2 regions of the Mesorhizobium sp. Pch-S genome follow, and region 1 is predicted to be linked to the other one. Evidence: predicted binding sites of a transcription regulator. Region 1 holds the regulator's gene; the other holds the start of a gene.

Region 1 (3,412 bases):
GCGCATCCATGGCCTTGCCAAGAACAAGGCGGAGATGGACCGCATCGTGGAATCCAGCCTGCAGAAGGCGGCGATCTGGAACGAAGTGAAGGATCGCCTCGGCGAGCCAGGCACCGGCCTCTCCGGCGGCCAGCAGCAGCGCCTGTGCATCGCACGCGCCATCGCGGTGTCGCCTGAAGTCATCCTGATGGACGAACCGTGCTCTGCGCTCGATCCGATCGCGACCGCCAAGGTCGAGGAGCTGATCGACGAACTGCGCCAGAACTACACCATCGTCATCGTCACCCATTCGATGCAGCAGGCGGCCCGCGTCTCGCAGCGTACGGCGATGTTCCACCTCGGCTATCTGGTCGAGGAGGGAGCTACCGACAAGATGTTCACCAACCCCGACGACAAGCGCACGCAGGACTACATCACCGGCCGCTTCGGCTGAGTGAGCGATTGCTGCCGAGGAAAAAGAGGACATATACATGGGCGAACATACCGTCGCATCGTTCGACGAAGAGCTCGGACAGATCAGCAGGCTCATCAGCGACATGGGTGAACTGGCGAGCTCAATGGTCGAAAGCTCCACCAAGGCGCTGCTGAAGTCAGACAATGGACTTGCCCAACGGGTCGTCTCGGATGACGCGATCATGGACGCGCGCCAGCGCGAGCTGGACAGCAAGGCGATCACGCTGATCGCCAAGCGACAGCCGATGGCGCAGGACCTGCGCGCCGTGGTCGGCGCCATTCGCATGGCCGGAGACCTGGAGCGCATCGGTGACCTGGCCAAGAACATCGCCAAACGTGTTGGCGCGGTCGGGCAGGGCGCCACGCCGCGCGACCTTTCGCATTCGATCGACGCCATGGCCCATCTGGTCCTCAACCAGGTTGATGGCGTGGTGGAGAAATACGCGGACAAGGATGCAGAAGGGCTTGCCCAACTGAGGGCTGACGACGAGCGGATCGATGTCAAATACACGTCCGTCTTCCGCGAGCTCCTCACCTACATGATGGAAGATCCACGCAACATCACGGCCTGCACGCATCTGCTGTTCTGCGCCAAGAACCTCGAGCGTATCGGCGACCATGTCACCAACATCGCTGAAAACGCTTTCTACGTGCTGACTGGCGAACAGTTGCCGCCCAACCGTCCAAAGCTCGACGAGACGGCTGCTGCCGTTCCGGCGGCCTGATCACAGGGCGGACGGCAAGATGATCGCGCCGCGCGTCATGGTGGTAGAAGACGAGGAGCCGTTGGGCGTCCTCCTTCGCTACAATCTCGAATCCGAGGGCTATCAGGTCGAAGTGGTCGCCAGGGGTGACGAAGCCGAAATCCGGCTTCAGGAAAACGTACCGGATCTCCTCGTGCTCGACTGGATGGTGCCGGCGGTATCCGGCATCGAACTGTGCCGGCGGCTCCGGATGCGACCGGAGACCGAGCGCCTGCCTGTCATCATGCTGACGGCGCGCGGCGAGGAAAGCGACCGTGTGCGCGGCCTTTCCACCGGTGCCGACGACTATCTGGTCAAGCCGTTCTCGATGCCTGAGTTCATGGCGCGCGTGAAGGCGCTGCTGCGCCGGGCGAAGCCGGAAGTGCTGTCTTCCGTGCTCAAGGTCGGCGACATCGTGCTCGATCGCGAGTCGCATCGCGTGTACCGCAAGAAGAGCGAGATCCGGCTCGGGCCGACGGAGTTCCGGCTACTGGAATTCATGATGCGGCACCCCGGACGGGTCTTCTCGCGCAGCCAGCTGCTCGACAATGTCTGGGGCGAGACGATCTATATCGACGAGCGTACGGTCGATGTGCATGTCGGTCGCTTGCGCAAGGCGGTCAACAACGGCCGCATGCCGGATGTCATCCGCACGATACGTGGCTCGGGCTACGCCATCCGCGAGGATTGATCAGGGGGCGCCGTTCATCGGCACTCCGCCCTGGCTGCCGGATCAGGCTTCCAGAAGCTGAGGGGCGGGAGCCATCGGACCGCCAAGCGCGAAAATCTCCTGATCGATGAAGGTCAGCGCGCGCATGGCGCAGCCCTCGCGGATCAGCATCTGTTCCTTCGGTTCCGTATCGAAGACAATCGAATTCGAATGCTGTCCGCCGGCGGTTTGGGCAATGGCGTGCCGCAGCGCCGGCTCGATCAGGTCGAAGGCCGTTGCGCCAATGCCGACAAACGTCACCGGGGCAGGGTCGATGACGGCGAACAGCGACCCGAGGCTGTAGCCGAGGGCTGTGCCGGCACGTTCATAGGCCTCGCGCTCGGGGCCGGCGCCGGCACGTGCTTTTTCAGCCAGTCTCCGCATTTCGTCGTCGGGAATGTCAGCGGCCGGTTCGGTGTTTTCGTCCAGCCCGTGGGCACTGCGCCAGATCGCGTAATTGCCGGCATAGGCCTCGACGCAGCCATGGCGGCCACAGCGGCATCGTGCACCATTCGGCCGATGGATCATGTGTCCGAATTCGCCGCCCGACGACTGGGTGCCGATGAACAATTCGCCATTGAGCACGATGCCCATGCCGATGCCGTGTGAAAGCAGAACGGCGATGAAATCGTCACGGTAGCGGTCCGTGCCACGCCAACGCAGCGCGACCGCCATCATGTTGCAGTCGTTTTCGACGATGACGGGAATGCCGAAGGCCTTCTCCAGGATATCGGCGAAGGGAATGTCGCCATGCGGGGTGATCGGCGTCCACAGCATGGTGCGGGCGTGTGAATCCGCCGTTCCCTGCACGGCGAAGGCGATGCGCAGGACCCGATGTCTCGCCAGGCTCTGGTCGTGAAGCCTTCGCCGGACCATCTCGATGCATTCGTCGACCAGCGCTTCCCGTGGCAGGGACAGCGTATCCAGACGGCGTGTTTCCTCGGCCAGGACCTTGCCCGAATAGTCGATGGCTGCGGCCGTCAAAAGGTTGAGCGACAGAACGACCGTCAATACCGCTGCTGCGCCGGGGTCGAGCTGCAACCCCACCTGCGGACGCCCGCGTTTCGATGCCGTCGGTTCACTGCGGCCCTCGCGCAGAATACCCTCCGCGATGAGATCGGACGAAATCGCCGAAATGGTCGAATGGCTGAGGCCGGTGATGGTGGTGATTTCCGTGCGGGAGGGCTCGCCGGAGCGGCGCACGGCAGCAATCACCATTGCGCGGTTCCTGCGGCGCAAATCATCGTGACGGATCCCGACAGTCATGTCCTTGCCGTTCCTCCCCCGCCGGCCTCGTGGACACCGAGACCGTTGCGCCTGGGCCGCCAATGGCGTTCCAGAAGCGCTGTTCGTGCATAGGTCGATGCATGAGCGAATGCAAAACCCGTTTCGCTCCTGCCGTCGCGACAGCGCGCTCCTCCACAGATAGTGGCAGAACATGCCCTCGTCGTCACTATTATTTCGTGATCCGAAAAAAATATCGCGAATGACTCGAATCCCGTTGACA
Region 2 (3,412 bases), 2.3 Mb from region 1:
GCGCCGCGACCAGATCCTCGCCCAATTCCTCCGCGCGCAAGGCACGATCGCACAGCGACATCGCCATCGCCTTACGTTCGGACTGGCCGAAGACCAGTCCGTAGCCGCGTGTGAACTGTGGCGGCGCCTTGGCCGATCCCTTGAACTGGTTGACCATCTGGCATTCTGTCACCTGGACGCGGCCGACCGGAACGGCAAAGCCGAGTTCCGGCATGAACACCTCGACATCGACCTCGCCGATGCGAACCTCGCCGACAAAGGGATGGCTGCGGGCATAGCCGCGCTGGGTCGAATAGCCGAGCGCCAGCAGGAACCCTTCGTCGCCGCGCGACAGCGACTGCAGCCGCATGGCGCGCGACATCGGAAATTCGGTCGGCGTCTGGTTGATGTCGCCGGGCTCAAGCGCCGGATCAACGAAGCCGTCGTCCTCGATCAGGCCTTCCTGTCCGAGGATGTCGGCCACGCGCATGACCGGTTCCTGGGCACCACCGCGCAGCGCTCCGGTTTCGATCTGCGGATCGCCTTCGAGTTCTTCATCGAGCAGGCGGTGCGTGTAGTCGAATGTCGGTCCGAGCAACTGGCCGCCGGGCAGATCCTTGTAGCAGGCGGACACGCGCCGCTCGACCAGCATGGCGCCGGTATCGACGGGCTCGCTATGACCGAAGCGGGGCAGCGTGGTGCGGTAGGCGCGCACCAGGAAGATCGCTTCGATCAGGTCGCCGCGCGCCTGCTTGATGGCGAGCGCCGCCAGCCGGCGATCGTAGAGCGAGCCTTCGCTCATGACACGGTCGACGCCGATGCTCAGCTGTTCGGTGATCTGCTCGAGCGTCAGCGCCGGCACCGACCTGTCGCCGCGACGGCGATCGGCCAGCAGGCGGTGGGCATTGTCGATGGCGGCCTCGCCGCCCTTGACTGCAACATACATTGATCAGCCCTCCATCTCGACGAGGCGCACTGAGCGCGGCAGGCAGGCGATGGCATCGCCCGTGGTGAGGATGAGGTCGACGCCGCGCGGGAAGCGCTTGCGGTTGGCTTTCCATTGCGCGGCGAAATCCTGCGGCAGGCCGCGCGGTGCCAGCGTGACACGATCGCGGATGCCCGGACCTTCGAACGTCAGCGGCATACCACCTTCCAGGCTGGGCACCTGCAGCATCAGCGTGGCGGAACGGTCGGGATACTCCTGGGTGCCTTGAGCAAAGCGTTCCAGCGGCGGCATGGTCAGCGGAGCGCCGACCAGGGCGAAAGCAACGTCGCCGCAGGTCGCCATCTCGCGGGCGCCGGTATGGAAGGCAAGCCAGGCGCGCAGCGCGGCATGTTCAGCCAGCGAGGCATCCAGCCAGAACGGCGTATCGGCATCGATCAGGGCACAGGCCACGGCGCCGGCGGCCCGACCGAGCGGCGCCGGTGGCTTCACCACCGCATCGACCTCGACGATCGTCGCAGGCTTGGCCATCGCGTCCATGACGGCACGAAAGACGGACTGGGCGTTCAGGACCGGATTGGAGAACCCGCCCTCGAGGGCAGTCGCTTCGTTCTGCATCAGTCCTCTCCTCGCACCATGGTGAAGAAGTCGACGCGCGTGGCTGCGGTCTGCTGGCGGCGCGCCTCATCGGCCTGGTCGAGCTCGCGCCGGATCGGCTGGATCAATTCGGCATCGATGCGCGCCGCGGTCTCGGCATTGCGGCAGAGCGCGTCGATAACCGCCGAGAGCCGCGCCTTGGCATGATCGCGGCCGAGAGCCATGGCATGACCGACCGAACCGTCCTCCAGCTTGACGCTGGCGCGGGTGACGGTCGCCTCGCCGACATTGAACGGCTCACCGGTGCCGCCGACCCGCCCGCGCAGCATCACCAGGCCCGCCTCGGGGCCACGCAGAGGGGTGTGCCTGGGCTGCAGCCCGAGCGTCGCCCACAACGCGCTCAGCCGCTCGCCGCTGCAGCGCGCCAGGACCGCCATCCGGTCCCGTCGCGCGGTTTGATCCGCCGTGATGTTCATGCCAACCTCAAATTTGTCTATTGATCTAGACAACTAGATAACTTATTCTGTCTTAGACCCGTTGAATGACGGAAGAATGACAACGATGTTGCTGTGAGGAAAAATGTCGAAGTCGGCACTGCATCGAGGGGTCGGCGTCGCGTTGTGGCGGCAGATCGGCGACGAGATCCGGCGTGGCATCGGCGCCGGTCTTGCCGACCAGAACGGTCGCCTGCCGGCCGAGGCCGAGCTGGCAACACGCTTCGGCGTGAACCGGCATACGGTGCGCGCCGCGATCGCCGCCCTGGTCCATGAAGGCGTGCTTCGCAGCGAACAGGGACGCGGCACCTATGTGCGGCGCCAGAAGCGCCTCACCTATCCGATCGGCGCCAGGACCCGCTTCTCCGCCGGGCTCGAAGGCCAGGCGCGGGACCGTCAGATCGAACTGCTCGACCAGGCCCGTGAGCCTGCCAGTGCCGCGGTTGCCGCAGCACTGGGGCTTGAGGTCTCCGAAGAGGTGATCCGCCTCGAAATGCGCGGCCTCGCCGACGGCGTTCCTGTTTCACGTTCCACTGCCTGGTTTCATGCCGCACGTTTCCCCGAAATCGCGCGCCATTTCGCCAGCACTCATTCGATTACCCAGGCCCTCGCACTCTCTGGCATCACGGACTATCGCCGCGCCTCGACGACCATCGAAGCACGGCATGCTGATGATACCGACACGCGTGATCTTCAGCTTTCACCCGGCGCCATCGTGCTGGTCGCGCGTGGCATCAATATCGATAGCAGCGACAAGCCGATCCAGTATTCGCAGACGCGCTTCTCGGCGGATCGCGTCGAACTGACCGTCAGTCCCGACTAGAGCGCCGCGCGTCCTTTTGGACGCGCAAAGGTCGCTCTAGCACTTTGATTTGGCGCATGATCCTTTCCGAAAATCGATCCCGATTTTCGGGGTCATGCGCTAGGCGCTCAGCCCCATAGCATCAGGGCGACCCAGCAGCCGATGATGACGGCGGCTGCGATCGGGACACCCCAATCCGAAAGGAAGTGTGCGGGACGGTTTGTGTCGAAGTGGAGGAATGCCATAGCATGCCCTCCTCTGACGGGCTGGATGTCGCCCTCTGCAGCCGAGCCCTGTTTCGGCTGTCGACTGCGGTGATTATACACCCTGGTGGCATTCTCCACCAAACGAATCGTGGACCTGCGTATCGGCCCGAAAATCGGAGTCGATTTTCGGAAAGCACGATGCGCAACAGAAAAGTTAGAGCGTTTCCGCGTTTCCGCTAAAACGGAAACGCTCTATGGAGACCAGATGAAACCGCATCTCCTGCTCGTTGAACCGATGATGGCCGAGATCGAAGCCAGGCTCGATGCCGGCTATCAGGTGCATCGCCTCTTCGACGCCGCGCAGCGTGACGGGATCGAAACAGCGCGCAGC

What was found. Region 1 encodes PhoB, which activates phosphate uptake and scavenging genes when phosphate is short. Its sites were predicted from a motif close to TGTCATNNANCTGTCAT; they were not measured.
Region 2: the regulator PhoB is predicted to act here: its motif matches at 2,061-2,077, upstream of phnF (phosphonate metabolism transcriptional regulator PhnF).

The regions. Positions count from the first base shown of each region.
Region 1 covers NZ_CP029562.1:3,167,393-3,170,804, forward strand. Annotated here, with positions in the region: gene pstB (phosphate ABC transporter ATP-binding protein PstB) at 1-433, shown strand, start outside; gene phoU (phosphate signaling complex protein PhoU) at 471-1,178, shown strand; gene phoB (phosphate regulon transcriptional regulator PhoB) at 1,198-1,887, shown strand; gene C1M53_RS14780 (ROK family transcriptional regulator) at 1,930-3,171, opposite strand.
Region 2 covers NZ_CP029562.1:825,357-828,768, forward strand. Annotated here, with positions in the region: gene C1M53_RS03885 (carbon-phosphorus lyase complex subunit PhnI) at 1-925, opposite strand, end outside; gene phnH (phosphonate C-P lyase system protein PhnH) at 929-1,540, opposite strand; gene phnG (phosphonate C-P lyase system protein PhnG) at 1,540-1,995, opposite strand; gene phnF (phosphonate metabolism transcriptional regulator PhnF) at 2,099-2,836, shown strand; gene C1M53_RS03905 (2-hydroxyacid dehydrogenase) at 3,287-3,412, shown strand, end outside.